DNA from 3 places in the Shewanella sp. JNE2 genome. Region 2 is predicted to be linked to each of the others. Evidence: predicted binding sites of a transcription regulator. Region 2 holds the regulator's gene; each other region holds the start of a gene.
The links. Region 2 encodes LexA, which represses DNA repair genes until DNA is damaged. Its sites were predicted from a motif close to TACTGTATNNNNATACAGTA; they were not measured.
Positions count from the first base shown of each region.

Region 1: dinG (ATP-dependent DNA helicase DinG) is a predicted target of LexA. The motif match lies at 6,439-6,458, and genes of this name have one in related genera.
Region 3: recN (DNA repair protein RecN) is a predicted target of LexA. The motif match lies at 8,363-8,382, and genes of this name have one in related genera.

Region 1 covers NZ_CP096169.1:1,660,395-1,671,383, reverse strand. The annotation lists gene MZ182_RS07440 (TonB-dependent receptor) at 1-1,493, opposite strand, end outside; partial or broken gene MZ182_RS07435 (transposase) at 1,786-2,451, opposite strand; gene MZ182_RS07430 (porin) at 2,560-3,768, opposite strand; gene MZ182_RS07425 (DNA polymerase II) at 3,989-6,376, opposite strand; gene dinG (ATP-dependent DNA helicase DinG) at 6,482-8,554, shown strand; gene MZ182_RS07415 (sulfite exporter TauE/SafE family protein) at 8,564-9,337, shown strand; gene MZ182_RS07410 (primosomal replication protein) at 9,328-9,996, shown strand; gene MZ182_RS07405 (DUF2057 domain-containing protein) at 10,006-10,710, shown strand.
Region 2 covers NZ_CP096169.1:153,147-164,135, reverse strand. The annotation lists gene murB (UDP-N-acetylmuramate dehydrogenase) at 1-127, opposite strand, end outside; gene MZ182_RS00710 (ribonuclease T2) at 381-1,547, shown strand; gene mtr (tryptophan permease) at 1,638-2,894, opposite strand; gene plsB (glycerol-3-phosphate 1-O-acyltransferase PlsB) at 2,894-5,317, opposite strand; gene lexA (transcriptional repressor LexA) at 5,667-6,287, shown strand; partial or broken gene MZ182_RS00690 (cell division inhibitor SulA) at 6,284-6,795, shown strand; gene coxB (cytochrome c oxidase subunit II) at 7,191-8,729, shown strand; gene ctaD (cytochrome c oxidase subunit I) at 8,739-10,331, shown strand; gene MZ182_RS00675 (cytochrome c oxidase assembly protein) at 10,333-10,899, shown strand; gene MZ182_RS00670 (cytochrome c oxidase subunit 3) at 10,896-10,989, shown strand, end outside.
Region 3 covers NZ_CP096169.1:3,240,713-3,251,701, forward strand. The annotation lists gene relA (GTP diphosphokinase) at 1-806, opposite strand, end outside; gene rlmD (23S rRNA (uracil(1939)-C(5))-methyltransferase RlmD) at 959-2,311, opposite strand; gene barA (two-component sensor histidine kinase BarA) at 2,412-5,213, shown strand; gene MZ182_RS14540 (YjaG family protein) at 5,188-5,787, shown strand; gene lldR (LysR family transcriptional regulator LldR) at 6,049-6,948, opposite strand; gene MZ182_RS14550 (AEC family transporter) at 7,323-8,285, shown strand; gene recN (DNA repair protein RecN) at 8,413-10,071, shown strand; gene MZ182_RS14560 (phosphatidylglycerophosphatase A) at 10,239-10,733, opposite strand; gene thiL (thiamine-phosphate kinase) at 10,749-10,989, opposite strand, start outside.

The DNA of each region.
Region 1 (10,989 bases), 1.5 Mb from region 2:
GTATAAATAAATGGAGCAATGCTATCACCCTGCCACGAAGATTGAAGGAATGGGTCAAATGTACCTTCCAATACAGCAGCATTTATCGAACCTAAGTTATGCAGGTTTGCTAAGGTATCAACAGAATCATTACGACCTTTGTTGTAAGAAGCATCCCAACTCCATCCGTTTTCGAATTCCCCTTCAACACCCACTACGATACGAATAGTATCAACAACTTGGTCAAAGTCACGAGTGCCAGACTCCACCATACGGCGACCATAAGCTAACTCTTCTCCTGGCTGAACCCAAGGTAGTAAGTCATCAGTCATCCAACCGCCTGCTGAAATAGGGTTATAAACCCAAGCATCATTGTTCCAAATTGGTTGAGGCGCCATTTGTTGATTAGACCAACGTTTTGAGTACATTGCTTCGGTAAAGAAGCGAGTATTTTCAGTTAATTCATAAGTACCAGCTAAAGTTAAATTTAAGCGCTCCATTGGAGTGAAAAGATAGCTATCTTTGGCATAGTTATAAGCATCATTTGCAGTAACGTAATCGTGGTAAGTGCCCCCGCGGCCACTTAAATTGGCTTCTGACATTCCATTAAAATATTGAAATTTTGGCTTACCTTCACCATTGTCAACATATTCACCATAGTATCCTTTGTCACCAATAGCATACACACCATTCGGCCCAGAACCTACAATACCAAAATTGTTATCACCCCAAATATGCCCACCTTGAGCGTAACCACTACCACCACAATACAAACTAATATTACCATTTGAATCTGGCTTCGTTTCAGTGATGGGGCAGTCAGAGAAGCCACGATCGGCTTGGCTAGCTTCACCACGCTTAGTGTACTGAGCACTAACAACAATATTACCTTTATCGAAAGTATTGCCCAACGTCATATCGATTGTTGACTCGTCAGCATCACCTTCAGCAGAGATACCTGTTTGAGCGTTGACTTCAAATCCTTCAAAGTCTCTCTTTAAAATGATGTTAACCACGCCAGCAATAGCATCTGTTCCATAAATTGCAGAAGCGCCATCTTTAAGAACTTCAACACGCTGGATCATAGATACAGGGATTGTGTTAAGGTCTACCGTTGATGCGGCTCCAGTACCAGACGCTATCATGCGGCGACCATTTACTAAAACTAAAGTACGATTTGTACCTAAACCTCTAAGATTAATGCGGGTGTTACCTCCTGAGCCGTTATTGATACCAGCATTGGTCATTGCTCCACCCGCAGAAGTCATTTTTTGTAAAACTTCATCCACTGAAATTGCGCCAGATGAAATGATAGCTGAAGCATCAATCACGCTCACTGGGCTCGAGGTTTCCATATCGGCACGTTTAATACGTGAGCCTGTTACTGCGATTCGTTCAACTTTAGCGCCATCTTGTTCTTCAGCAAAAGCGAAAGGTACATTTAATACCGTAGCAGTCATCCCACCAATCAAGGCTAAACGCACTGATTTAGCTAGTAAATTATTCTTATGCATTATTCATCTCCAGATACATATGTTTCTTATTATTTATGTTTCGCTCTTATAAGCAGCTTCAATACCAGAGCACTTCGAACAATCACGGAGCACTCAACGAATTCAATAGAATCACAATAAAAACAAAACATCAACAAACAAAAAACAAAAAAGAAACAATGCAAAACATAAATCAACATTAAAGGATGGGCTATACTCAATTTTAAGATACCTAAGATCACCAAATCAGACACAAAACGTCAGTCATTACTGACCAGCGTTTGTGTATTTTGAATTCTCTACCGAAATCGACTTAACAAAACATAACTGCAATAGTATTAAAATCTGTGCTAGTGATGTTTGGTTGTGGCTTATTATCTTTCAATTGATAGGCAATGAGCACTGCCAATCACATTCAACACAAAGGCATGTGAACTAAGGTACCTAGAGTGTAGTGACATAGAGTTTATTCGTATCACTGTGCATCATATCATTAAATGGTTTTGTATCATGCATTTGGCCCCCACGACCTAGCCTTAATGATTTACAATTAAATGCAGTTTAAATCCATAGAACCAACCATTCCAACAAGTCAACCCTGAAAAAGTTTTATGGCGGTTGATGTGCGGGTTATGACACACTTTAATGCTGACTGAATCACAAATTAGACACATATGGATTCATTTTGAGACTAGCAAAGTAACAACTGAGAGTCACTTAAGCACAGGGCATAACCTAAAGAAAGCGGATATAGTTGAGTAAGTTGGAGAACACTGATTTGTAGAAATGAGCCGCATAATCGATCTAAAGTTTTTTGAAATTGAAATAGTGGTGAACATCTGAAAAAAAATGATGGTGTCATCACTTCACTTATTGTCATACGAGGAGCGTGTTTGCGCTTACGAGTCCCATCAGTTAACACCCCCCCCATTGCGGAACAAAATAGTTAAAAATTATTAACATTACAAAATACTGTAATTAATTTATAGACCCTCCAGTGTGATGGGGTTGTTCTTGAATGGAAACTCCTATCACGTGGAGGGCAGTTTTTTATCCTAAGTTCAGGTTATCTAGAGATCCTTTAGCCTTAAAGCGTATAACGAATACCGATGGCAATGCCGTCATCTTCTGATAGTGACATTCTTGCTTCTTGAACTTTATCGGCACTAGTGAAGTCACTATAGTCTTTACGAGCTTCAACATAGAGGACGGTGTTTGGATCCCAAACAAAGTGCAAACCAACAACCACAAACTGACGTTTGAACACATCATTAGGATCTGCATTAAAGTTAGGTTGGATCACGTAATCTTTACCAGCATCAAGCACGTTGTAAGAAATAAATGGACGCAGACCATTATCAAACTTATAGGACACTAAAGTTTCAGCGCCCTGTGCATCCTTGATTAAACGGCCAATATTATCTGTATCATGGTTTTCTTGCTTGTTAACGTTAGCCGCGATATAGAGTCCGTTATTGTCGAAGTTACCCCAGGTAATACCTGCGCCATAGATAAGATCAACTGCCGTTTTTTGATCACCGTTCCCGTAGTCGATATCAAATTCACCGCGGTTAACACCAGCACTCACACTCAGCATCTCAGTGACTTTATAGGTCAACGCTCCACCATAGGTATAGTCATAAGTCACTTGTTGAGCATCAGCACTACCTTCAATCCAGCGGGCTTCACACTCATTTTCAGTAATATTTTCTATATCACAAGTGAAAAAACTGCTGTTTTTTAACTGGGCCTGAACAGCAAAACTGAAATCACCAAAAGCATTACGATATTGTACGGTTTTATCACCCCGACCAACACCGTTGACTGCACCATCGTCTTTATTGAATGTGTAAACACCTGCGGTGTTACCATCCCATACAAAACCATAGTTAGTGCTATATACTACGTCATACCAAGCACCCCATTGTTTACCAATAGTAATAGTACCGTATTGATCATGGGATAAACCGGCATAACCTAAGCGATTATAAAAAAACTCATCTTGAACAGATTCAAAACGGTTGTTATAAACAATATCGCTGCTACCAACAGGATTAACACCCCATTCCAACTTAGCAAATGCATTCCAACCATTGGTCAACTCACGGCTAAAGCCGAAATTAATTCGAGAAGCACCATTAACAACCTCAGTTTCCCCTTGAGTGTTGATTACGCGTACATCAATAAATCCGCCAATTTCTACAGCATTTTTATCATCTTTATAGATCTCAATTGCCGAAACAGATGGCGCTAAGAATATTGCTGCCAGCGCAGTTGCTACTAACGTTTTGTTCATTTGGTGCTTAACCTTTTCGTTTATGTTTTATCAACGTCATTCCGTTGTTATATTTCCTTACAATTTCCCTTTGAGAGTAGCAAACTTTCAATGACCTCTCAAAGCGAAACCTAAAGAATATGTAGATTAACATCACAAAAAAGTAGCAGTTAACCTGTACCAAACAGGTTTAAACGCCACAAAAGCCAGCATTAGCAACAGAGTAAAAACAACAAGCACACTAAATTAACACCAACTGCTTTGATGCAATATCCATGTAGTTTAGTTTCATTATTGAAAAGACAGGCTCTGCTATCGGCCTAATTTGCTTATCAATATAATATTGGTAATCAATTTTAGACGTTCTGTATTGCTCTGATTCCGGTCCGTTAACTGTAATCACATAATCAATTTGCGCCCCCTTCTTGCCAAAGGTACTTGTTCCTGTTAAGTCACAAAGCTGACGTGCGACTTTAATATGTGGGGAGGATTTAGCCGTATACTCTTCAATATTGCGGCGCATACGCTTTCGAAACACTAACTCGTCATCCCTTTTACCCGCTAAGATGTCTTCTATCACAGTCATAATATAACTACTGATATCACGTTGATTAAACATACGTTCATAAAGTGCTTGTTGGACAGTGCGTGCCAATGGGCTCCAATCGCTACGAACCTGTTCCATCCCTTTAAAGGTGATTTCTAATTCATTTTTTGAATTACGCCACGCACCGACATAGCGTTTCTTACTTCCCTCTTTGGATCCGCGTAGTGTAGGCATAAAAAATTGTTCGTAATGCCGTTCAAACTGCAGTTCTAAAAAGCTGTCAACTTGGTATTCATCTTGGATTTTAGTTTGCCATTTAGTATTGATATGCGTCGCGAGTGTTTGGCCAAGCAGGTTAATGTCAGATAAATCGGGGGCATTCCCTAACCAAACAAAAGTAGAATCTGTATCACCATAAATCACTTGATAGCCCATTTCTTCTATCCAAGTTCGGGTTTGCTTCATAATCTGATGGCCCCGCATAGTGATGGAACTGGCTAATCTTGCATCGTGAAACACACAGCCTTGGGAGCCAAGCACACCATAAAGTGAATTCATAATAATTTTAATAGCTTGGGATAATGGTGAGTTTTGTTCACACTTCGCTTTTTCTCGCTGCTCAGAAAGACGCTGGATAAGCTTAGGTAAAATAGGTTGATGCCGACTAAAGCGGCCACCAAGAAAACCTTGAACACATTCAGACTCGGGTAAGTGTAAACCTTCAACTAACCCTTTGGGATCGATAAGAAATGTACGAATAATAGATGGATAAAGGCTTTTAAAATCAAAAACTAAAATATGTTGATAAAGTCCTGGGATAGAATCCATCACATAACCGCCAGGACTCTCTATACCATCGCTAGCAGGGGCATCCGGAGCGACATATCCTGCACGATGTAAATGCGGTAAATACAGATGATTAAATGCTGCAACCGAAGCCCCTACCCGTCCAAGCTCTAAGCCTGTGAGCTCAGCTCTGGCAAGGGCAAAATCCCATAACTGAGTTTGATTAAAAATATCCCACACTAATCGACCGTCGGTAAGATTATAGTGTGCTAACGCCTGTTTATTTGTCGCAAACAGCGCATCAATTTCGTTAACTCGATTGTCAACATTATGAATAGCCTTTCCTTCACCTAAAAGCGCTTGGGCGACAAACTCTAGGGAGAATCGCTCAAAATGATAAAACGCCGCTTTTAACCAATCGATACCATCAAGCACGACACGCCCGGGTAAACTTAAAGTCTCGGGGCGAAATTTATTATCCACCTTCCATTCAAGCAGCGTCCCTCCACGTCCAATGGTAAGAGGAATGCGATGTAATAATGCTCGTCGAAACAATAATGCAAGATCAAATGTAACGACAGACCAGCCGATGATGAAATCAGGATCATATTCGTGGAACCAAACGATTAAGCGGCGGATCAGGGCGGCTTCATCCATAACCCACTCGATGTAATGGACAGCATTAGCTTCCGGTTTTCCGACCATAATCACTTTTTCATAAATATCATCCTTCGAATCTTTACCATATAGGGCAACTGAATAGATGACCCCCTCAAAGCTGCACTCAAAATCCAGCGAAATAGTACGTAAACTAACAGAAGTTTGCGGAGCAATACTCTTAGCACGCTCTGCTATAAATATAGGAGGCTCATCAATCTGCTGTTGATAATATCCAAGAAAAGCAACATCAAGTGCCACAAAACGCTCAATTAAGAAACGTTGTTCGGGGCGAATATCCGCTTCAAATAATGGAATATCGGCATCTTTAGCAATTCGCTGTAAAGTACGTGATGCGCTACTTGATTGCGCATAAATGCCACTGACAGCTTCACCTTTAAAACTTTTAAGCCCTAAAGGGGAAAAACGCAGCCCTTGGCCGGGCGTTTGCAACTGCAATGAAGTCACATCAGCTTGATGACAAAAACAAATGTATTCAGCATCGTGAACTTCCACCAATACAGGGCCTTGCTCGGTTGCTAAATAATATTGCAGCACTAGATGGCCATTACGCTGGCTTGCATGGCGTGTTAAGACTCGACCTTGTACACTCACGAGTGCATTAGTCTCAGGCTTCATCGGCATGGACTCTCAATTTAAAATGCCATTTAAAGGCAGAAAGGTTTCTTAGGCTATGCAATCACTGTTATTATGTACAGCATTAATTCGATAAAGTAGTGACGCATGTTACCTGACAATGTAAAAACACAGATCCGCGCCATCTATAAGGATATCGCCACTGCGTTACCTAATTTTAGGCCGCGCCGCGAACAAAACTTTATGGTTGCCGAAATCTCTAAAACCCTCGCCGGAGAATACGACAAAGATAGACGTATTATTGTGGTTGAAGCAGGTACAGGGATTGGTAAATCGTTATCTTACATTTTAGGTACTATCCCACTTGCCCTTGCAAGCAAAAAAAAAGTGTGCATTGCCACCGCAACTGTCGCACTTCAGGAGCAGTTGCTACACAAAGACTTGCCCTTCTTTCTGGCACAATCGGGTTTGAATTTTCGGTTTGGTTTAGTGAAAGGTCGGCAACGTTATGTCTGTCTTTCAAAACTAGCTATGCTGGTTGGTGATGATAACAGCACTCAAATGGCCATGTGGCAAACCAAACCCGATAATAGCCAAATTGCTATGCTACAAGCATTATTAGAAGACTTTACCGAAGGGCGCTGGAATGGTGAACTGGATACGTTAACCACACCACTTCCCGACTATCTCTGGCAACAAATCGCCTGTGATAAACACAGTTGCCACCGCCAAGTTGCCAGCCACCGAAATTGCCCTTTCCATAAAGCACGTGAAGATGTCGATACTTGGGATGTCTTAATCGCCAACCATAGCTTACTATTCGCCGATCTAGAACTCGGGGGTGGCGTGATTCTGCCAGATCCGGAAGACGTGTTCTACGTTATCGACGAAGCCCATCATTTGCCAATTGTCGCACGGGATTTTTCCAGCGCACAGGCAACCCTCAGGGGGGCTACCGACTGGCTTGAAAAAGTAGGAAAGACTAGCGCTAAGTTACAGAATCAAATCAAAAGCAATCATATCATCGCACCTGCTCAGGCCATGCAGGACCATATTACCGATCTTATTGGCCAGCTCAATCAAGTCGCCCATTATTGCGATACCCAAACTAAACAATTTGCAAACCCAGAAAGCCGCTATCGCTTCGAGCATGGCGTATTACCTGAGACATTACGGATCCCCGCTGAAAATCTCGCTACCACGGCTAATCTTGCCTTAAAGCAATTTAACAAAATGCAATTGTTGCTCACTGAAGCTATTAAGGATGGGGATATTCCTAAGCATCAATCCGAAGCACTGCAAGCTGAAATGGGCTTTATGTTACAGCGCCTCGAAAATCTGCAAAAATTATGGCGTATGATGGCCAAAGAAGATAAACACAAGGGCGCGCCAATGGCCCGCTGGATTGAACTCATCACTGGTAAGCAGGTAGATTATCTCTTTAGTGCATCCCCAATTGAAGTAGGTTTTATGCTTGAGTCTATGCTATGGCAAAAAGCCGCTGGAGTGGTGTTGTGTAGTGCAACCTTGCGGGCACTTAACAACTTTGATCACTTCGTTCATCAAGTAGGATTATCACTCAACGATGGAAGTCGCTATTTAGCCCTGCAATCCCCCTTCGATTATCCCAATAATGCCACGCTGTATTTACCCAAAATGAAAACAGAGCCTACGGATGATGCCTATACCGCAGAACTGGCCGAACAAATTATCGAGTTGATTGAAGGTGAGATGGCCACTTTAGTGCTGTTTGCCTCTTACTGGCAAATGGAAAAAGTCGCCGAACTGCTCGAGGGAAAACTCAAAACGGAACTGCTTATCCAAGGTAATGCGCCTAGGCAGCAATTACTCGAACACCATAAATCAAAATGTGATAGAGGTGAACCCAGTATTTTATTCGGTACGGGCAGTTTCTCAGAAGGATTAGACTTGCCAGGAGATTATCTCACTAACCTTATCGTCACTAAGTTACCCTTTGCAGTCCCTACCTCTCCGGTAGAACAAGCCCATGCAGAATATATCAAAGTTAAAGGTGGTAACCCGTTTTTACAGCTAACAATCCCCGACGCCTCGCGCAAGTTGATCCAAAGTTGTGGTAGATTACTGCGCAAAGAGCAGGATTATGGTCGGGTAACAATTTTAGATAGGCGTTTAGTGACCAAGCGTTATGGTAAATCGCTGCTAGATGCCTTACCTCCCTTTAGACGTGTAATAGAATAGGATCGCAATTTGGAGTTGTTACTCGAGCCCAGCAACTGGGCTCTACTGGCCATTATTGGTCTTATCGCAGGTTTTATCGATGCTATTGTGGGTGGCGGTGGCTTACTTTCGATCCCGGCATTATTAACGCTAGGGATTGCACCACATACGGCGTTAGGTACCAACAAACTTGCCGCGAGTTTTGGATCATCCATGGCCGCATGGACATACTACCGCCAGCATCTTTTTACACCTTCATTTTGGTATATGGCCTTTATTGCAACCTTTATTGGTGCAGTGCTAGGAAGTGTGCTCGTTTACTTAATTGATACTCAATGGTTAGAAAAAATCTTACCCTTGCTCATTATTGGTATCGCTATTTACAGTTTACTCAGCCCAAGCGCAATTTCAGATACCGATTGCCAAGTCCCAATACAGTCGCCACCAACACAAAAACAAGGCTTACAAGGTCTGATTCTAGGGGCTTACGATGGTTTTGCGGGCCCTGGGATTGGCGCATTTTGGACTGTGAGTTCAGGTTCACTCTATAAATTGCCCCTACTTCATAGCTGCGGCCTTGCCCGTGCAATGACGTTTACCAGTAACCTCACCGCATTAGCTATCTTTGGCTGGCTTGGCCAAGTGCAATGGCAAATAGGATTATGGATGGGGTTATGTATGATGTTAGGCTCATTTATCGGCGCACGGTGCGCGATTAAATTTGGCATGCCTTTTATTCGTCCTTTGTTTATTTTAATCGTGCTATTGATTGCCGCTAATCTGGCCTGGAGTGCATGGTTTTGAATACCCAACAACTGCTCACTATTTTAAAGAATCAGCTAAAAGCGCTCGAACAGGAAGTGCTGCTACACGATAATCAGCTCGCACCGCAGCAACGAAAACTATTACAGGACACCGAACGCTTTAATCAAGCGCTGTTTATCCAACACGGTGCCCAGTTAATGCCCTGTATAGAACAAATTCGTAATAGCATCAGCCAACTGGAAAAACAAATTAAGCTCAAACTTGCACCACACACCATCTCTTTATGCTGTGAGCGTATTCAAGACAGATTTACCGCGGTAAAACGCGCATTACTGACCACATCTATTGATTTAAAATCGAAAAACCAACAACGTGCGAGCAGCCGGGCGCGTTTTGCAAAACGCCAAGCACAGTCACATCAAGAAAGTGGTTTTGGTTGGATCGCCAGCAATGTGTTACAAAATAGCCACGAAATCTATGGCGAACTTAACAAGCATTTGAATTGGGCGAAAAAATTTGAGCAAAAAATTGAAGAAATGGAATCAAAACTTGAAAACTGTCATAGTGCTGACAAAATAAAATTGCAAAATGACATCCTTTTGATGCATCGTCGTCTAGGAAAATGCAGGCAAGCTATCAGTTATATAGAAGATCGCATTCAAACATTCGAACGTCCGTATCAAAGCAATAATCGTTAAGGAGCAACAATGAAATTACTTTTACCAATCAGCAGCCTGCTAATATTACTCGGTTCAACCTCTGCCCTTGCTGCAGATATTAATATCCCCATGTCATTCGAATACATTGCACTCGATGGTAAAAAAGTTGAATCCAGCCTGTTCAATCACAAAAGCAGCTTAGCATTAACGCCAGGCACACATAAAATAGCTATTCGCTACCATGAAATGATTGAAGATCAATTCAGCGATAGTCAAAGCTTTGTAAAATCATCTCCTTTTATTGTCACCCTAGAAGTCGATGGGGATCATCAATACTACCTTCAACCTGCTGAAGGAAAAATTGTTAAAAAGCCTAAAGTTTTTGCCCAAAACCCACAGATTCTATTAACCCGTGGCGACAAAGGGCAAGTTAATTACCAAGTGACTAATACCAATATTGAAGAAGAAAGTTTTGTTTCTCGTCTATTTAGTGGAAACCAAGCTGTTGATGTATCAAGTACCGCAGTTCAAGCAACGGGAGCGGCAGGGACTGCAACTGTTACTACGCCAACACAGCCCCCAACATCGGCTCAAGCCGCTGTAATTGCAACCTCATTAACACCCACAATGCCTACCGATGATGCATCAAAGGTGACTGGAGCAAATCCGCAGCAGATGCTGCAATACTGGTGGTTACAAGCTGATGAAAAAACACGTAAAGAATTTATGAGTTGGGCAATTTCACAACTCTAAGCTTTTATGACTCCACAGCGCTATCACGCCAGCTATCCTAAGCTGGCGTTTTCTTTTTACTAGATATCCAACTCCCCACCTGTATCAATGTTCTGCAATATCAAGTCTGTTAGAACTGCTTCAACGGTATTTGACTGAAAAATCAATGGTAAAGTCAGTAATTATTACTATTACTACTGTGATAATCGGCAGTTATAACGCAGACACACTACAATTAAGCTAAAGACATAATCAACTTTTTATTGCCGCAAATCATTTATGGTTGCAAACTCAATAAAA
Region 2 (10,989 bases):
GCTGGTCCTGCCATAATGGCAAGCAAATATGTTTAATATCTTCTTTTGAATGAGCTTCAACAAGGGCTGAACAGCACTGCGAAAGACCAAAAGTATTGAATGACTTAAGACTATGAGACAAAGACATGCGATAGATCGGTAGCGAGAAATATCTTATTGTAACGACTAAAAGCCGCAATTGCAGCCAAATAACGGTATTCCCTCTACGGCTCAAACATTGAATAGCAGGGGCTATTTATTTTAGCGAAGATTCAAGTTACTCATATATGATTGACTGTTCACAATAACTCAAAAATAAGCCTCTGTAATCCTAGTGCTTGTGTGTACCATGAGTTTGATACCAAAGCGACTCGATTCACCACAGATAAGGATGCCATCGAATGACAATGCCATTGCGTTTGACCGCAAGCCATAAGCGTTTACAGCAAGTGCTTTTGCGCCAACCATTAATGTTATATCGCATCATCAGCATAGTCAGCGTATTACTCCTAGGAATAACCCTTGCAATAGCCGCACCTGCTTCTGGTGAATTTATATCCAATAAGCGCTGTGAACTCTTTCAATCTAAGAATAAACAAACCAACCCAGAGCAGTTACAAAGCAATATTGGTGAACGCTATACAGTACAGGAAATTTTAGGGAACACGACCAATCCTCAATGGCTAAGAGTCAAAACTAATGCTGCAACTTCACCTTTGCGCTGGATAAGCGGTAGTTGTGGCCAATATCTCACCAGCGTAACGAACAATGACCTTTCCACACCAGTGTCAGCAATGGAACCCTCACAAACCACGACAGCATCAGATATTAAAGCAATCAATCGCGATAGCCTTAAAGAGCACAGTACAAAAGATCAACGCCAAGTTAGTCATTGTCAACTCGAAGGAAACTTTGACTCCCACGTTCTAGCATTGAGTTGGCAAAGCACTTTCTGCGAACTCAATGGCAACCGTAAAGCAGAATGCAGTGACCTCAATAAAACGGGTGAATCTCCACTGTGGCAACAGTTTAGCTTGCATGGACTTTGGCCCAATAGGAAACAGTGTGGAACTCGTTATGGCTATTGCAGTACAGTAAAGCTACAGCCTAGCGATTTCTGTAGCTACCCTGAAATTGAGCTTAACGCTTCGGTACGCAAAAATTTAGAAGAAGTGATGCCGAGCGCTCGCTACGGCACCTGTTTAGAACGGCATCAATGGTGGAAACATGGAACTTGTCGCAACCAAGATCCTAACGATTACTTTTTGTTAGCCACCCAGCTAACCCAAACAATAAACGCTTCTGCATGGGTTAAAAACTTCATCCATGGGAACATAGGTAAACAGGTAACTCGACAGGAGCTAAATACCAGCTTTGATAAAAGCTTTGGTCAGGGTGCTCATACCAAAATGAGCTTAGAATGTGCTAAAGGACTGTTAAGTGAAATCCGCATTAATCTACCCGAAGTGATTAAAGGTTCTGATTCAATACCCGCTCTCCTCGCGAAAGCCAACAAAGCGGGGAAAGGCTCTTGTCCAGACACAATCATTATAAATAACTCCAATTAAGCAGCTAAATACAGATTGATAAGAGCCAAAATGGAATCGTCAAAAACACAAAAGCCCTCATTTAAACGAGGGCTTTATTAGTAAAATGGACTAGGAATACTGAGGCAGCAAATTCGCCATTGCCAAAAGATGACACGTACCTGTGATGATTCCAAATAAGACGACGATGACGATAATGGGTGTACCTCCCTTCACTTTAAAACCTGTACTTTCAGGGAATAACTGCCGAGACTTATAAGCCATCAGCGCAGGCACAATCACAGCCCAAACCGTTGCCGCCAATGCCGCAAAACCAATAGCAATCAAAAAACCATCAGGAAATAACAGCCCAAAAACCGTCGGAGGAACAAAAGTAACAGCAGCCGTTTTTATCCTTCCACTACGGGAGTCATCAAAACCAAATAAGTCTGCAAGATAATCAAACAAACCCAAAGTTACACCGAGGAACGACGAGGCCACCGCTAAGTTTGCAAACAGGGTTAACATACTGTTTAACCAGCTACTTGCCATCACCTTAGACAAAGCACCAACCAACACTCCCATATTGCCGCCTTGGGCGATAATATCGCTAAACTGGCTGCGGGGAATATTGCCCATAGTGGCGACTAACCAACAGGCATAAATGATAAGCGCGATAAAAGTACCGACAAAGATAGCTTTGATAATAGTGGCGGAATCTTTACCGTAATACTTCACTAAACTAGGCACATTGCCATGATAGCCAAAGCTAGCAAGTCCAAAGGGCAACGCTGCCCACAAATAAGGTGCAAATCTTGTGGTACCATCGGGCTCAAGCAGCTTAGTGACGTCAATCTCTATCAGTAAATTACCGATAGCAAGAAAGAAAGTGATGATCATACCGCCCAGCATTATCGTTGTAATACGATCCACAGCTTTGGTGCTGATCAGCACAATACTCGCTAGCACTATGGCAAATACTAACCCTGCCACACTTTGAGGTAATTCAATCCCCATACCCTGCAAGCTGTGATTTACAATCGAGCCACCACCGCTGATATAGGCATAGGTTAAAATGTAGAGCACAAAGGCGATTGACACGCCATTCACTATGCGCCAAAACTGGCCTAAGGTTTGTTTTGTTAACGTATCGAAACTCGCACCAGGTTCAAAGTGTAAGTTGGTTTCAAGCAGTAATAAGCCCGACATCAACATGCAAAACCAAATACCTAGCAGCATGACAATGGAATACCCAAACCACATGCCAGAACCCACCACAGGTAAGGAAAACATGCCCGCCCCTACGGTCGTCCCAGCAATAATCATGGCGCCACCGAGCAAAGACTTACCTGCGGTTTTATGCTTAACCGCATTCATATGATTTGTCATTAACTAATATGCTCCGCAGTGACACTCGCAACTATCGTCTGTCTCACTGAGGCTCTCAATAGGCTATTGGCTTGATCTCGAATACGCTTAACATCAGATTTATCATCTTTATCAGAAAGATAACCTAACTCTTTTAACTTAACACTCAAAGTGCCGTAGAGTTTTTTATCGTAAAACTCTGGTGCTGTAATGCCATGCAATGCCCCTAAACGCTGAGCAAGTAAATGGCTTTCAGACTCGAGTTCTGAACGTTCCATCTTAGGACGATGTGCTAGCAAATTAAAAATGATGGCATAGCGTTGCAATGTCTCACTGACCGATCCTGAGAGCAATACCAACTGACTGGAATGTTCCGTTACAACTGATAAGTTATCTGACTCAGTTATTAAGCCTTGCTCAATAAAGAGATCCAGCACTTGATTGACATAGGAAGGTATATCCTTAATTCCCATAAACAGCTCAGCCTTTAGCAACGGATAAAAGTCATTCACGATTGCCACAATTTGCTGTCGCTGACTTTGCTCATTATGGGTCAAACAACTCGCAATAAGAGAAGGAATAATAAATAAGTGGATAATATTATTGCGATAATAGGTCATCGAAATGGCCTGATTAGCATCGATAGACACTATCTCACCTAAAGGATCGCAGGATACTGAAAACTTATTTAAATCAATACCCTGTTGAACAAGATGCTTACCATCACCTTCCGCGACAGAAGTAAAAGAGGTATAAGGCACCCGCTTCAGCAGCGTGAGGTACAAATCTAACTGACGTTCTAACAAACAACGCTCAAGCGCATTTTGCTCAGAAGCCAATAAAGCTAAACTGGTAAGCGTGACGGAACTGGCCGCTGCCGCATCATTAATACGTGTCATCACCCGATTTGCTAACACGTTAACCGCTGGAGTTAACCAAGTTGGCTTTTGTTCAGGATCATCGGCAAGCTCTGCGCGCCAGTTAGGTGCCATTTCGTTTAAAAAAGTTTGCAGGGTAATCGGCTCTCCAAAGTTCACATAACCTTGACCAAAATTACCTAACTTTCGAATGGCTCCAAAAACTTGCCAAACGGATTCTTTTTGTTTTTTCTTGCCACTTAACTCTTTGTGATACGTGGCGACTTCCATCACATGGTCATAACCTAAATATACGGGAACCAAAGTAACTGGGCGCTCAATTCCGCGCAGCACGCTGTTCATTGTCATTGCTATCATGCCCGTTTTAGGCGCTAACAAACGCCCCGTACGAGACCGACCGCCCTCAGAGAAATACTCCACCGAATAGCCCTTGGCAAACAGTTGATCTAAATATTCACGAAAGACTGCGGTATAAAGCTTATTACCATTAAAACTACGACGGATAAAGAACGCGCCACCACGGCGGAACAATGGTCCCGCAGGCCAAAAGTTCAGGTTTATCCCTGCTGCAATATGCGGCGGAACCATACCTTGGTAATACAAAATGTAGGATAGCAATAGATAATCCATATGACTTCGATGACAAGGCACATAGACAATTTCGTGACCATCGTGGTGTAACTGACGAATATGTTCGGCACCTTTAATATTGATGCCACTGTAGAGCTTATTCCATAACCAGGTTAAAAAACGCTCGGCAATGCGCACTAAACTATCTGAATAATTTGCCGCTATTTCATCAAGATACTCTATTGCAGTTTCACGAGCTTGAGTTTCAGAAATCTTTTTGCTCACAGCCTCTTCTTGAATCGCCTTACGTAATGACTCCGATTTGAGCAACGAATCAAATAATGCCTGACGATTTGGCAGTAAAGGACCCGTCATCACCTTACGTTGGCGGCGAAAATGTACCCGTGCCACACGCGCTAATTTATGGGCTATCCCCATATCAGTACCGTGTTCATCTGCCATATAACGCAGTGAAACTGCATTCGAAAACTGTACAAAATTATGACGGCCTAGAAACAAAATCATGAAGCACTTACGTAGCCAAGTTGGATTTTCACGCTCCAACACAGCCGCTTTCATCGTATCGTCTTCTTTACCTGGAGTACGTCCCCAATAAAGACTCACTGGCACTAACTGAATATCAAGCTCCGGGCGCTCCTTATGAACAGCCAAGAGACGCATAAAACACTCAAGGAATGGCTCGTTACCCGCACGTTCACCAAACAAAGGTTTACGTCCTTGAAGGCAAACAACCCGTGGCGCAACAACACCGTTAACAACTAAAGGTTCGTAGGGGCTTGGCAAGCCTAATTTTTCGGTGACTTCACTCAGTGCCGCAATGTCACTCAGCGATTCTGTTTTCATGACATAAGCAAGTGGTCTGGAGGTATCCAGATTCAGATCGGCAAAAGGATCCTGAGGCACCACAATAGTGTGGACTAAGTGTTTTTGGATCCAACGTAATGATTTCAACCAAAGAGAGTCTTGTTTAGGCATTATTCTTATGCAATTAAGTACGTTTACTAGCCCAATAGAATACCAGACTCTGGGGAGTATTCGCTAATTCTCTCCTATATATCCCTAAATCACCCTAACATCAGGCGTTTTATAAGCCTATAAAACAATATATGCACCCCATCGGAATAAAATAAATACTCTTAAAAATTAAACACTTAAAATTAAACAGAAAAATATAAAACGCCTTATCTTCCATAAAAACTCAACCAATAGATCAGACTGAGATTTGCCGATTTAAAACACTTTACGATCTAAAAATGGTTAATACTTGCACTACAAACAATACTGTATATACTAACAGTAACTGTATAGAAAAACAGGAACAGCCATGAGACCCTTAACGCCACGCCAAGCTGAAATTTTAGAGCTAATTAAACGTAATATTGCCGATACAGGAATGCCACCCACCCGAGCAGAAATTGCCACTCGTTTAGGCTTTAAAAGTGCTAATGCTGCTGAGGAGCACCTCAAAGCTCTCGCCAAAAAAGGCTGTATCGAAATCATGCCTGGTACCTCTCGGGGTATCCGTCTCCCAGCAGAGGAAGAGGTCGTGGTTGAATATGGCCTGCCACTTATAGGCCAAGTAGCCGCTGGTGAGCCAATCTTGGCTCAAGAACATGTTGAACAGTACTATCAAGTTGACCCAAGTATGTTCCACCCTACCGCCGATTTTTTACTGCGAGTAAAAGGTGACAGCATGAAAAACATCGGCATTCTCGAAGGTGATTTGTTAGCGGTACATAAAGTACAACAAGCGAGAAATGGTCAAGTAGTTGTTGCAAGAGTCGACGATGATGTCACGGTTAAACGCTTCGAAAAAAAAGGCAACTTAGTCTATCTATACGCAGAAAATGAAGACTACTCACCAATTAAAGTGGATTTAAGTTGTCAAAGTTTAACAATTGAAGGACTCGCTGTTGGTGTGATCCGTAATGGAGATTGGCTATGAGTAACCTATTAGGCAATGCCCCACGTCATCCGGGGTTGTGGCTCGACAACATTCGAGAGCCAGATGCAAACTGGCAGTATGCACCGATCAGCTGTGTGCCTACACAGACTCAAGGCCGTACTGAGTTAATCCAGCTCAGTACGCAGCTCGCACAACTCAGTCAACAGGGGCGTTGGGTTGTACTCATCAATCCACCAAGTATTGGCTATAAACAGTTACTCACATCAGCAGGTGTGCGCATGGATCGTATATTACTCGTTCATGCAAAAGATGAGGTAGAAACCCTATGGGCGATGGAGAAAGCCTTAACAAGTGGTACGTCCAGTGCAGTCATTACTTGGACGACCTCACTCGATGCCCGTGATAATCGACGCTTACAAATTGTGGCAAAAAGTGCCAGAGCGATGGGTATTGTATTAGAGGAAGTAAATAACCACTTACAGGATAAGGTCCGCCTTGAGCAACATACACACTTTAAGCAAGCCACTTTTTTAGCCCTGTTCATTAGTTTTACAAAAGATTTTTTAGCCGTGAAAGCCGCCTCACATATGAATGTGAGGCTTTTTTTTAGCAATTTTTCAGACAATTAGAAAAATAAGTGATCTTGATCAATATTTAAACAGCAAGTATGGTTGATTAAGCTGGTGACTCTATATCACTGGCGATGGTAAAAACCGAGCTGTTATCCCAGCCAATTTTCCATCAATAATTAAAATGACAGATTTTTTCAGTAGTATGTGCCAGCGTGGCGAATTAACAGCAGTAACAGTACAAAAGTAAGCCATCAACGCACATTGAAGTCAAAAACGCTTTTTTGGGAACTGAAGAGTTTGCATAGAGTTGAGACTTACTGTGTGACTCTTCTTTGTAGTTGCAATTTGCAATTAGCAGAGGAGAAGTCTTGTGAAGCAATTGTTGTATTGTTTACTCGTGGTGTTATTCGCACCACCGTTGAACGCAGCGGATTCGCGGTTCAATATGACCACTGGTGTAACCGAGATAAGTGGCAAGGTTTATCACTTGCATATGACTATCTTGTATATCTGCTGTGCTATTGGCCTCGTGGTTTTTGGCGTAATGATTTATGCCATGATAAACCACAGAAAATCCAAAGGCGCAGTTGCCGCCCATTTCCATGAAAGTACCAAAGTTGAAATTGCTTGGACCATATTGCCATTTATTATCCTGATCCTAATGGCCATACCTGCAACCAAAACCTTAATCGCAATGGAAGATACGAGCAATGCTGATATCACCATCAAAGTTACTGGTTCTCAGTGGAAATGGCATTACAGCTACTTCGATCAAGATATTGATTTTTACAGCATACTCTCGACACCTAGAACACAAATTGATGGTTCAGAACCTAAAGGCGAGCACTATCTCCTTGAAGTCGATAAACCGCTTGTTGTTCCAATAAATCGCAAAATCCGCTTCCTAATGACATCAGAAGATGTCATTCATTCATGGTGGGTTCCAGCCTTTGCGGTGAAAAAAGATGCGAATCCTGGTTTTATTAATGAAGCATGGACACGTATCGATAAACCAGGCATTTATCGCGGCCAGTGTGCTGAACTTTGCGGTAAAGATCACGGCTTTATGCCCATAGTCGTAAAAGCCTTACCAGAAGCAGAATTTGATGCTTGGATTACCGAGCAAAAACAAGCAGCACAAACCGCTGCCGCTACAGCTCAAGCCGCCCTATCACAAACCCTTAGCCAAGCAGACTTAATGACCCAAGGTGAGCAAGTCTATATGGCTCGATGCGCAGCATGCCACCAACCTAATGGAGAAGGATTAAAAGGTGTATTTCCAGGTTTAAAAGGTAGTCCTATCGCAACAGGCCCTCTTACTCCCCACCTTGAAATTATCATCCATGGTAAAGCTGGTACGGCAATGCAGGCTTTTGCTAACCAATTAACTGCCCAAGAAATTGCCGCAGTGACAACCTATGAGCGAAATGCGTGGGGAAATAATATGGGGGATGCTGTTCAAGCCAAAGATGTGAACGACTATATGAATGGTGATCGCCAGCCTCAGACATCGACAACACAAACACAGCAAGTCGCCGCGTTGCCTACAGAGCCAACCGTCCAAGGTGCTAGCATCGATCCCGCTAGCCTGCCAACACTGACCCATGACACGCTAATGACGGAAGGAGAAGCCATCTATATCTCAAGTTGTGCAGCCTGCCATCAAGTAAATGGCTTAGGTATTCCGCCCGCTTTTCCATCGTTAGTTAATAGCAACATTGTAACGGGGCCAGTTGCCAACCATATCGAGATTGTGATGCACGGCAAAACGGGGACGGCGATGCAGGCATTTGACAAACAACTCAGCCCACAACAACTCGCCGCGGTCATTACTTATGAGCGAAATGCTTGGGGTAATAATACAGGCGATACAGTTCAAGCCGCCGATATCGTTAAACATGGACAGTAGGGGATTAGGATGAGCACTATGACTCAAGAACACACCGCAGTCCATGATGACCATCATCATGGGGCACCTAAGGGCATTATGCGCTGGTTGCTAACCACCAACCATAAGGATATTGGCACCCTTTATTTATGGTTTAGTTTCATTATGTTTTTAACGGGTGGCGCCATGGCAATGGTTATCCGAGCTGAATTATTTCAACCCGGATTACAGCTAGTTGAGCCAAATTTTTTCAATCAAATGACCACTGTTCATGGGCTGATAATGGTCTTTGGAGCCGTTATGCCCGCGTTCACAGGATTGGCCAATTGGTTAATTCCTATGATGATTGGCGCGCCAGATATGGCGTTACCTAGGATGAATAACTGGAGTTTTTGGATCCTTCCTTTCGCCTTCGCTATTTTACTCGGTTCATTATTTATGGAAGGAGGAGGCCCAAACTTTGGTTGGACTTTCTATGCGCCGCTCTCAACAACTTATAGCCCTGACAGCACTGCTCTCTTCGTGTTCTCTATTCATATCATGGGAATAAGTTCGATCATGGGCGCAATTAATGTGATTGTGACCATAGTGAACTTACGTGCGCCAGGCATGACATGGATGAAACTGCCGCTATTTGTATGGACTTGGCTAATTACGGCATTTTTGCTAATAGCAGTCATGCCTGTACTCGCAGGTGTAGTGACTATGGTGCTCACCGATAAATTTTTTGGAACCAGTTTCTTCGAGGCGGCAGGCGGCGGCGATCCTGTGATGTTTCAACATATCTTTTGGTTCTTCGGTCACCCTGAAGTTTACATCATGATTTTGCCTTCTTTTGGCATCATCTCGGCCATAGTTCCGGCTTTCAGTCGTAAAAAACTCTTTGGTTATGCCTCTATGGTGTATGCAACAGCCAGTATTGCCATTTTGTCTTTCCTTGTGTGGGCACACCATATGTTTACAACGGGCATGCCCGTGTTTGCAGAGCTGTTTTTTATGTACTGCACTATGCTGATAGCCGTGCCGACAGGAGTGAAGGTCTTTAACTGGGTAGCAACCATGTGGCGAGGCTCGCTGACCTTTGAAACACCGATGTTATTTGCCGTGGCTTTTATTATCCTTTTCACTATTGGTGGTTTTTCGGGACTAATGCTTGCCATTACCCCCGCTGACTTCCAGTACCACGACACTTATTTTGTAGTCGCACACTTCCATTATGTACTGGTAACAGGTGCGATTTTTTCCATTATGGCGGCGGCCTACTACTGGCTCCCAAAATGGACTGGTCATATGTATAACGAGCGTTTAGCACAGTGGCATTTTTGGTGCTCAGTGATTTCTGTAAACGTCCTCTTTTTTCCTATGCATTTCCTTGGGCTGGCAGGAATGCCACGGCGGATCCCTGATTATTCAATCCAATTTGCTGATATAAACCAAATCGTCTCGATTGGCGGTTTTGCTTTTGGTCTATCGCAATTGATTTTCTTAGTACTGGTAATCAAGTGTATCCGTGGCGGTGAGAAAGCGCCCGCTAAACCTTGGGAAGGCTCCGAAGGGCTAGAATGGACATTACCAAGCCCTGCGCCTTACCACTCATTTACGACACCTCCTGAGGTGAAATAAAATGACCAGCACAACTAGGTCAAATCGTAAACTTATCAGCTTGTTAGTTCTAGGCTGTGTGGGTATGTTTGGCTTTGGGTTCGCACTCGTCCCCCTGTATGATGTTCTGTGTGAGAAGCTAGGCATCAATGGTAAACCCGCAAGTACAGCCAGTAATTATCAAGCGATAACTGTCGATACAAGCCGCACTGTGACTGTGGAGTTTATTTCCCAGGTGCAAACGGGTATGCCATGGAAGTTTGAACCGCAAATTAAGCGGCTTGTGGTTCATCCTGGCGAGCTTGTCCATACAGCATTTTTGGCTCGTAATGAGTCAAACCATGCCACAGTTGGGCAAGCAATACCCTCAGTTTCCCCAGGCCAAGGGGCGGCCTATTTCAATAAAACGGAATGTTTTTGCTTTAATAAGCAACCCTTGGCCGCGGCGACCAGTGCTGAGTTACCGCTTATTTTCTTTGTGGATCCTCAATTACCCGAGTCAATCCATACTTTAACCCTCTCTTACACCCTCTACGACATTACCGACAAGCAGTTAGCGTCTGCCATAGAGCAAGGAGCTGCCAAATGACCACGAAACATCAAACCTACTATGTTCCATCCCAAAGCATCTGGCCCATTGTCGGTGCCATTGGATTATTTTTTATTGCCGTTGGCGCAG
Region 3 (10,989 bases), 1.5 Mb from region 2:
AATTTGAGGTGCTTACCCTTCATCTTGCGCCAAATACTGTAGATGTGTTTCGGCCTGCCGTAGACCTTTGCGCGGATATGATCTTCATCGAGTCGTTGTTGTAATTGGCTAACAAATTTTTCGATAAAAACTTCACGATCCAGTCGTTTGCCATCTAACTGCTTAGCGATTTCTTTATAGGTATCTGGATGCAGATAGCGGAAGGAAATATCTTCTAATTCCCACTTTAACTGACCAATCCCTAAACGGTTAGCCAGCGGCGCGTAAATATCGGCAATTTCACGGGCCAGCAGCACGCGAGTTTCTTCATCGGCATTTTTCACTGCCCGTAGCAAACACACACGCTCTGCCAGTTTAATCACGACCGCGCGCACATCTTCGACCATCGCCAGCAACATGCGGCGAATATTGTCGATTTGCGGCTCGGTTGAACGACTATTAGGATTGATTTTCAAGGCGCCGATGGCGTTCATGGTCACGACACTCGCGACTAAACGCGCCAGCGGCTCACCAAATTTTTCTTTGATAGCTTCTTCAGTCAATAACCCAGCATCGAACACCACAAAAAGAATCGCCGCCTGCAGGGTTTCAATGTCCATGTTTAGCGGTGCAAGGATTTCGATCATCTCTCGGGCACGTTCGAGCAGTTCTCTCTTCGCCGCAGGACTCTTGGCAGGTAAGGCATCAACCAGCCCTATCAAGGAGAGCAGCATCTGCGCCTCATCTGCCTGACTGACATAACGAGCCACCCAATCGTCTAGATTAAAATCGGGATCGTTAAAGTGTGCTTCGCGAACAGAGACCATCTAATTTGTTTCCTTATCCGTGCTCAGAGAGAAAGTGGGCACCACTTCGGCTCTCCTATCTTCAGCATTGGCGCGAACTTGTCAAACCTAACTGACCAAATATTCACATTTTTTACGTTATTCAAACGCTTTGCTTACTTTGTCAGCGCAAATTACTTGGTTAATTCAAACAGTGCCATGGCTTCAATATGGTGTGTTTGTGGGAACATGTCGATAAGTCCCAATCGCTGTAATCGGTAACCGCGCTCTAATAGTACAGCACTGTCACGGGCTAAGCTGGCAGGATTACAAGACACATACAGAACTTTACGCGGCTTCATTTTCTTTAGCCATTGCAAGCTTTCAAACGCCCCAGCGCGGGCAGGATCGAGCAGTAATTTATCAATCTTGCCCATCCAAGGCTCAAGGGATAAATCCGCACTCAAGTCGCCGTGGTAAAAAGTCAATTTATCCAGATTGTTAGCTTTCGCGTTCACTCGCGCCTGAATCACCATCTCGGCAACCCCTTCGACGCCAATCACATCAGCGCCCATTTTCGCTAAGGGCAAACTGAAATTACCCATACCGCAGAACAAATCCAAAATGCGCTCATCTGGCGCTGGCGCTAACCAATCCATCGCTTGAGCGACCATGGCCTTGTTAATCTGTCCGTTGACTTGCACAAAGTTACCGGGGGTGAAACTTAAACTCACCGCATCCGACTGCGCATTTTCATCTAACAGTTGATAAACTGGTAACACTAACTCGGCGCCGACGCCTTGGAATTGGCCTTCGTTATCCTGCAGACAAATATGGATCTGATGTTGCTCGGCAAAGGCTGACAGCTTAGCGAGATCCTTATCGTTTAACGCCTTAGTGATCCGCAGCACGGCGAAGTGACCATTATCAGCGGCAATCAACTCAAGGTGGCCTAAGCTGGCTTTAGCCGACAATTGATTTAGCAACTTAGCAAATGGCACGATCAAGTCTGATAACGGCTTAGCTAATACTTGGCATTGGCTAATAGGCACCACATTACTGCTGCTCGCCGCGCGAAAGCCTAAACTTAAGTGCTTGGTATTTTTATCAAATAAGGTTGCAAGACGGGCGCGGCGGCGATAAAACCAGCCTTCACCGGTTAATGCGGGTGATAAAGCACCGCCTTCAGTACCTGCAAATTTTGCCATAATATCCAGCAACGCGGCTTCTTTATGCTCACGTTGACCCGATAATGACATATGCTGTAAGTCGCAGCCGCCACAAGTATGATAGTGTGGACACTCAGGCTCGACGCGCTCAGAGCTCTGGGTATCGACTTTAATCAACTTGGCTCGGGCATAATTTTTCTTTTGTTCGGTGAGCTGTACTGTCACGGTTTCATCGGGCAAAGCGCCGGGAATGAACACGACTTTACCTTGATACTGAGCAATGCCAGCGCCTAAGTGATCGAGCTGATCCACATTCAGCGACAACTTAGCTGACAACTGTTTGGAACTATTTGGTTTTGCTTTAAAAAATTGTGCCATTTCGGCCTCTAAATCAATAAAAAACTGGCAAAGACGGGCCTTTTTCTGGCAGTCTTATAACACTATTATCGTATCTGTTTCAGGAAACACCGCTGCTGCTATGACCCCTGTCAACAACATGACCAAATACAGCCTACGTTCTTGGGTTCTTGTGCTGGCGCTCGCGCCAACAATTTTGGTCGGTCTTCTTCTGGGCAGCTACTTTACCATAAACCGCTTTTATGAGCTCGAAGATACGCTGATTGAACAAGGCAGTAATATTATCGAACCATTAGCAATTGCCAGTGAAGTGGGATTAATAGGAAATGATCGTGAAGCCACTAAAAGGTTACTCGCCGCGGCACAACTCAATAAATCAACCTTAGTCAAATCGATCGCCATTTTCGATATCCAAAATCAACTGTTTGTCACATCCCATTACCACAAAGATTTTGAAATGATGCGCTATAAAGAAGCGCTCACCAATTTACATAAAACCGAAATAGAACATGTTGGCGACAGCCTTATTTTACGAACACCCATTTTTGCGAGTACACCTTCAGCGACTCTCGCTAATGTAGACATCCAAACCGATAACGGTGAATTACTGGGTTATATCTCAGTTATTATCAATAAGGAACGCGCGCTACTCGAACAGCATAGAGCCGCCGTTGCCGCTTTTATCATGGTATTACTGGGCGTTCAATTAAACCTATTATTTACTTTTAGGTTAGTAAAAAATGTCACTCAACCTATTACCGAGATGGTACGTGTTGTCGCAAAAATTCGTGAAGGAAAATTAGATGCGCGTCTAGATGGCAATTTGATTGGTGAATTGGATTTACTTAAACGCGGTATTAATGCCATGGCGTGCTCACTGTCGGAATACCATGATGAGATGCAGCAAAATATCGACCAAGCTACCTCAGATTTACGGGAAACCTTAGAACAGATCGAAATCCAGAACGTCGAGCTAGATTTGGCGAAAAAACGCGCCTTAGAAGCTAGCCGGATTAAATCTGAATTCTTGGCCAATATGTCCCACGAGTTACGTACGCCACTGAATGGTGTGATTGGTTTTGCTCGCCAATTGGTAAAAACACCTTTGCATTCAAGTCAAGTTGACTACATCAATACCATTGAGCGCAGCGCCACTAATCTACTTGCTATCATCAATGATATTCTCGATTTTTCGAAACTCGAAGCGGGAAAAATGGTGCTAGAAAATATGCCCTTCGGTCTTAGAGAAACCCTTGGCGACACTATGACCTTGATTTCAGGCAGTGCTCAAGCGAAGGGCTTGGAGCTTGTGGTCGATATCGCCCCTAATGTACCTGACCATGTGAATGGTGATGCCATGCGCGTATGCCAAATCATCAATAACTTAGTCGGTAATGCCATCAAATTTACCGACTCAGGTAGCGTGCTCGTAAAGCTTGAATTACAAAGTCAATCGGAGGAACAAGTGATCCTGCGTTGTGATGTCATCGATACTGGTATCGGGATCGATGAAAGCCAACAGGACTTTTTATTCCAAGCCTTTGGGCAAGCCGATTCATCGATCTCGCGACGTTTCGGTGGTACAGGACTTGGCTTAGTGATCACTAAGCGTTTAGTTAACCAAATGGGGGGACAAATAGGTTTTACCTCCTCTGTCGATAAAGGCTCTAATTTCTGGTTCACTCTGCCACTGGGGTTAGGTCAATTCCAAATTGGTGATTCGCTACCATTAGAAAAACTCAAAGATAAAACCATTCTTTTTTATGAGCCAAGAGTACTCACCCATGCTGTTTTAAGCCGCCAATTGCGCCTATGGGATACTAAAGTGACACATCATCAGCATATCCCTAACCTATTGACTACACTCGCAAACACCGAAGAAGCATACGATTATATTCTGTTAAGTTGTCATGGTTTTACCGATGCAACGCAATTGGTTGGCACTTTAAATCTTGCGAAAACGAAAACGGACTGTTTAGTCGTACTCTACGATTGCCAAGAGCAAGATGCCTTGAGCAAGTTTATACGACCTAATGCCGATGTCGTGCTATCACTGCCTGTCAGTGAGCATCAACTTGCCCGTAATATGCTCTATCCTCCACTCGAATATGACATACAGGCTCCCATCACAATCTCGGCACCTGCAGCGCGGCAATCCTTAACGGTATTGGCAGTAGATGATAACTTTGCCAATTTAAAACTGATTGATACCTTACTCAATGAATTAGTCACCACTGTTATTGCTGTTAATAATGGGGATGAAGCGGTCAAACAGGCTAAAACTCGTACTTTCGATTTGATTTTTATGGATATCCAAATGCCGGGGACCGATGGCATTAGTGCAACAAAGCAAATACGCCAAGGCTCGATGAACCGCAACACGCCGATCATTGCCGTGACAGCCCATGCCATTGCCGAAGAACGTGAGCTGATTTTAGGCAGTGGCATGGATGGCTATTTACCTAAACCTATCGATGAAGCTGCACTAAAAGACGTTATTCATCGCTGGATCACAAGACCTAAATTCACCCATTTTGACCTGCATACGCTGAACTGGGATCTTTGCTTAACTCAAGCAAATCATAAATCGAACCTCGCCCTTGAGATGTTAAAAATGCTGCTGGACTCACTACCTGAAACGGTAGAGAAAATTCAAACGGCGCTAGGCCAAAATGATCAGGCCACTATGCTCAGTACAATCCATAAGCTGCATGGCGCAAGCTGCTATTGCGGCGTCCCCACCACTCAAAGGTTATGCCAAGAGATTGAATCCGCGTTAAAACGTCAAACCCCTGTGGAAGATCTCGAACCTGAAATACTAGAGTTACTTGATGAGTTAACTAAGGTAGAATCAGCGGTAAAACAAGTGCTATCACAGCTATCAGCGGAAATAACAGATGACCAAAAAAACGGGCTTCTTTAAGCGCCTTAAAGCGTTAGAACTACCTCAAAAACAACTCTTTGCCATTGCTCTTTGTCAGCGTATGTTGCCCAACTATCAACTGTTTTCAGAAGTCTGCGAATTTGGTGATCCCGCAGTATTAAACACAGTATTAGAATTATTATGGCAATCTCAATACGACAATAAACTCAAATTTAATATTGATGTCCATCTACAACGATTAGAAGATAACACACCTGATCCTGTCGACTTTGAAGCCTATGGCGTCTATCCGGCCATGGATGCAGTTGTGGCACTTTCAACATTATTGAGTGCAATTCAAGATAAAAATGAAGAAGATATAATTAATATCAGTAAGTTATCATCCAGTACTGTGGCGAACTATATTGAAGCCATCAGTGATGTTGATCTTGTCGATGATGCCCTAGATGATTTCGTCTTCGCCCATGAAGTGATGGAAGAAGAGAAAGAGTTACAAAATTCTCTGCTCGAAATTATTGAAGAAAATCCAAAAATCACTGCGGAATTGGTAAAAGGTCTACGCAAAGACATCATCGAAGCAGGTGTATCCAATATTGGTATTAGCATCGCCTAACGCCCGTGACCCCATTTGTTCAGGTTAATCCGTGTTATTCCAAAGTGTTAAACCACGTTAAAATAACACGGCATAAAGAAGTCATCATTGGCTTACTACCACAATCCAACAGCAATCCTCGATAAGCAAGATTGCTTATCGAGGCTCGACTCGCGAAGGTTATATAGGCATAAACAAACCATAGACCTACAAAGTCAAATCGCTGATAATTTTCATTAAACAATACCTTGAGCGATGCAAATGCTCAATATCAAAGGCAACTCAAGCCATGGAAAACAATTCTGGCGCCTTCGACTGCATAAACTCAATAAACACTCTCACCTTTAGCGGTTGTTGGCTGCGTTGATGATACAAGATTGAAATCCGTCGCTGCTCACCCACCCATTCAGGTAATAATACTTTGAGTCGGCCCTCTTTAATCTGCTGTTTTACAAACAATTCAGGACCGTACAAAATGCCACCATGATCCAATGCCGACTCAATAGCACCGTGTAAATCCGTCAATGTGAGCTTGGTTGGACCATTAAAGTAGAAGGACTCACCGTTCGGATGCTTTAAATGCCAATTAAATAAGGGCCAGACTTTAATAAGCTGATGCGCTTCTAAATCATTCGGGTGGGTCAACTTAGGTGCCTGTGCTAAATATTCTGGCGTAGCAAATAAACAGTAATCTAACTCACCTAATGTACTCGACACCCATGAAGAATCAGGCTGAGCGCCACCCACAATCGCCACATCAATCCCTTTGTCGATCAAATCAACCAACTCATTACTCTGGGATATATGCAGGCGAATATCGGGATACAAACGACCAAACTCATTAAGAGCTCGGATAAAAATGATAGAGATAATAGAAATCGGCGCGGCAATTCTTAACGTCCCTTCGGGTTTATCACTTCCCACGCCACTAAGCTCATCAAACTGGGCTATGACACTCTGATAACGCTGAAATAAGGCTAAGCCTTCTTCAGTCAACCTCAGTTTACGAGTGCTACGCATAAAGAGTTGCTTATCGAGCTTTTCTTCTAATTTGGCTAACTTACGACTCACGGTCGCAATAGGCATATCCAACTCTTTGGCCGCCTGTGAAAAACTTCCCGCATTCACTAAGTGCACAAAAAGATAAAGAAGTTGTAATTCACTGCCCAAATCATCACTCATATCACATCCCAATTTTTATAGGCTACTTAGGTCTACATAGTTAACGAATTGTAATTCAAACTGTCCATGGTACATCAACTCAAAAGCCGATATTCAGTCATTGATCCAGCTTAAATTGAAGCTTCTTAAGCTTTATGAAAACCCTATTTTAAAGTCGTTTAGGTATATACGACCATAGCTTAATAGTATCGGCTGCCCATGGTATGTTATTTTGCTGGATAATTTACTGCGCTAGCTCGAATATTACCCATTCCATTATCGGTATTTATGTGCGACGAGTGATGTTCAGTACCGATATATATTTTTGAATAAAAATCGTACGCTATGAGTCTGTCTTACACAGGAAAGACCCTATCATAAGGATGAGTGAGGGAATGACATTATTAACCCCGCTGTTTGCCGTCTTCGGGATCATGCTACTAGGTACACTAGTACAAAAATTGAAACTTCTCCCCGTGGAAACGGATCAAGTATTAAACCAATATGTGTACTACATTGCCTTTCCTGCGATCATGCTAATCGCCCTAGCTCAGCAGCCAATTAACGAAATCTTACAATGGGGATTTATTGCAGGCTATAGTGCAGCAATGCTAATTACCTATCTCATTTGTTTAGGTATTTCACTGATAGCCAACCCAAAAAAGCACGCGATTGCGACAATTAGAGCCCTAAATGCCACCTTTGGTAATACCGCGTTTATTGGTATTCCATTACTGATGATTATCTTTCCACAACAACAAAGTGCATTAGTGGCAGCGGCCATTGCTAGCCTGCTATCAGTACTGATGTTTGCAGTCGCGCTAGTATCATTAGAACTTGCCACTAACACTCAAAGACAGCACCATGCCTTAGTGATAATGGCAATGGCGGTAGGTAAAAATCCTATCGTAATTGGCAGTTTGATTGGTGTTGCAATATCCGCCAGTGGCATTCAATTACCATCAGGTCTCGCGCTAATGATCCAGCAGATAGGCAATACCTCAAGCCCCTGTGCCCTTTTTGCTATTGGTATGGTATTAGCAAAAGCAATTCGATATCAAAAAGATAGCAAAATTTTTAGTCTCTCAAACTTTTTAGAGTTAAGTCTAATCAACCTTTTTAAACTGGGTATACAGCCCGCGCTAGTCTACTTTATGCTGAGATACTGCGGTGTACATGGTGATTATCTGATCATGGGCGTTATCCTCAGCGCACTGCCCACTGCAGCTAGCGTTTACTTACTGGCACAGCGTTACAATACCCAAGCTTCAACCAGTGCTCAGGGCATTCTATTTGGCACCTTAGTCACTTTTTTCAGTCTGCCAATATTAGAAAGCCTAGTAAGAACTCATGCATAATCAGTTAATTAAAAATATTTACTGTGATAATGCCGATTATTTACCCAATCCACTTCACTGTATATAAAATCAGTATATACTGTTTATCAATACAGTGGTTTGGTATATTTTTCGACAGGAATTGACTATGCTTTGCCAACTCAGCATTAATAACTTCGCTATCGTCCGTTTTTTAGAACTGGATTTTCGCCCAGGAATGACCAGCATCACCGGTGAAACCGGTGCAGGTAAATCGATCGCCATCGATGCGCTAGGTCTATGCCTAGGCAATCGCGCCGATGCCAGTTGTGTTCGCCCTGGTGCCAGTAAAACTGAGGTCAGCGCCCGCTTTTCCTTAGATGATATTCCGCTAGCAAAGCGTTGGTTAGAAGATAACGATCTTGAACTCGATGATGAGTGTATTTTACGCCGAACCATTAGTAGCGATGGCCGATCACGCGCCTACATCAATGGTAATCCTGTCCCGCTGACGCAACTCAAATTATTGGGTCAGTTGCTTATAGGTATTCACGGCCAACATGCCCACCATGCAATGTTAAAGAGTGAACATCAGCTCACCTTGCTCGACAGTTATGCCAACCACAGATTACTTATCGACACAGTTGCCGCTAGCTTTCAACGCTGCAAGCAAATTGAGGCCGACCTAAAACAACTCGAAGCCTCCCAGCATGAACGTATTGCCCGTAAGCAATTAGTCCAATATCAAGTGGAAGAACTCGATGAGTTTGATCTTAAAGTCGACGAGTTCGAAGAAATTGAACAAGAACACAAACGTTTAGCCAATGGCACTGAGTTAATTGCCACCTGTCAGGCGAGCTTAAATATACTCACAGAGGGTGAAGAGAACAATATAGAGTCACTGCTCAATCGCGTCGTTTCCCTCGCCGAAGATCTGCAAAGCTACGATCCCGCATTAAGCAATATCAACACTATGCTCAATGATGCTTTAATCCTAGTGCAAGAAAGTGCAGGCGAATTACAGCACTATTTGAGTAAGCTCGAACTCGATCCGACCCATTTCGCCTATTTAGAAGAACGGCTATCAAAAGCCATGCAACTGGCGCGCAAACACCATGTCAGCCCGAATAAGCTGGCGGAACATCATCTAGCATTAAAGACAGAGCTCAGCAGCTTAGACAGTGATGAAAGTAAACTCGAAGAAGTTCAGCAACAAGTCGAGGCGAGCAGAGCAGCTTACCTTAGCAATGCCCAAAAGCTCAGCCAAAGCCGTGCTCGTTACGCCAAGGAACTCGACAAACTGGTCACTCAGTCAATCCATGAACTGAATATGCCTAAGGGTAAATTTACGATCGAAGTCAATTTCCACCCCGAGCAAATGTCAGCCAATGGCAGTGACAATATCGAATTTATGGTAACCACTAACCCTGGCCAACCCTTACAACCGATTTCGAAAGTCGCGTCTGGCGGTGAGCTTTCACGCATAGGATTAGGGATACAAGTGATTACCGCGAAGAAAGTTGCCACACCGACATTAATTTTCGATGAGGTAGATGTCGGCATCTCTGGACCTACCGCCGCAGTGGTAGGCCGTATGTTACGCAGCTTAGGGGAATCGACCCAAGTCCTGTGCGTGACTCACTTGCCACAAGTTGCGGGCAATGGTCATCAACACATGTTCGTCGATAAATTTAATAAGGCAGGCAGTACTGAGACCACAATGAAGTCGCTCGATCGTGAGCAGCGCATTCAAGAGCTTGCAAGACTGTTAGGTGGCGATACTATCACCAGCAATACCCTAGCAAACGCAAGGGAACTGCTGCAATAGTAGTATGGATCAGATAACGAATAAGGTCGCTACACGTTTGAATCTACACACGCCATATCAAAAGCTAAGGGGCTATATCAAAAACTATATATCAAAAACTAAAGGCTAGTTGTTGGCCATGTTAACTAACATGTCAGCTTAGCTATCATGTTAGGTTGACGATAATGTTAGCTAACACACCAGACTAGCCCTTGCAGACAGATAAAGGCAAATACACCCGCTAAGACATCGTCAATCATAATGCCAAAGCCACCATGAACTTTGGCATCGAGCCATCGAATAGGCCAAGGTTTGATGATGTCGAAAAAGCGAAATAGACCAAAGCCGACTAACAACCAACCCCAACCTGCTGGTGCCGCTATCATAGTGATCAGTAGCCCAACCACTTCATCCCACACAATCGCACCGTGATCGTGTACCCCCATATCTTGAGCGGCTTGACCACAAATGTAAATGCCTGCCAAAGCACCGAATACAGTCAAACCTAAATACCACCCCAAAGGCAGCGGTGCTAAGAGCAAATATAAAGGGATTGCGGCTAAAGTACCAAAAGTACCCGGCGCCTTTGCGGCGAGTCCGCTACCGAAACCGAGTGCCAAAAAGTGGACAGGATTTTTTAATGACAGGCGCGTTAGCACCTGATCCTTTGACAACCATTTCATTAACATGCTCTTCGCTTAAAAGTGCTCGAAACCGTGATACGGCGGCGTAAACGGCTCACCATTGCGTTGCAACTTGAGTTTACTGCCCGCACAAATCTGGCCAACACGGACAAACTTTGTCCCCGCATGACTCAAGGCGGTCTCAAGCGCGCCCTTTTGGGACTCAGGAACCGTAAACAGCAGTTCATAATCTTCGCCACCGGTCAGCGCATAACCTAAGGCATGCTCCTCACTAACGGTATCTTGCATCGCACGG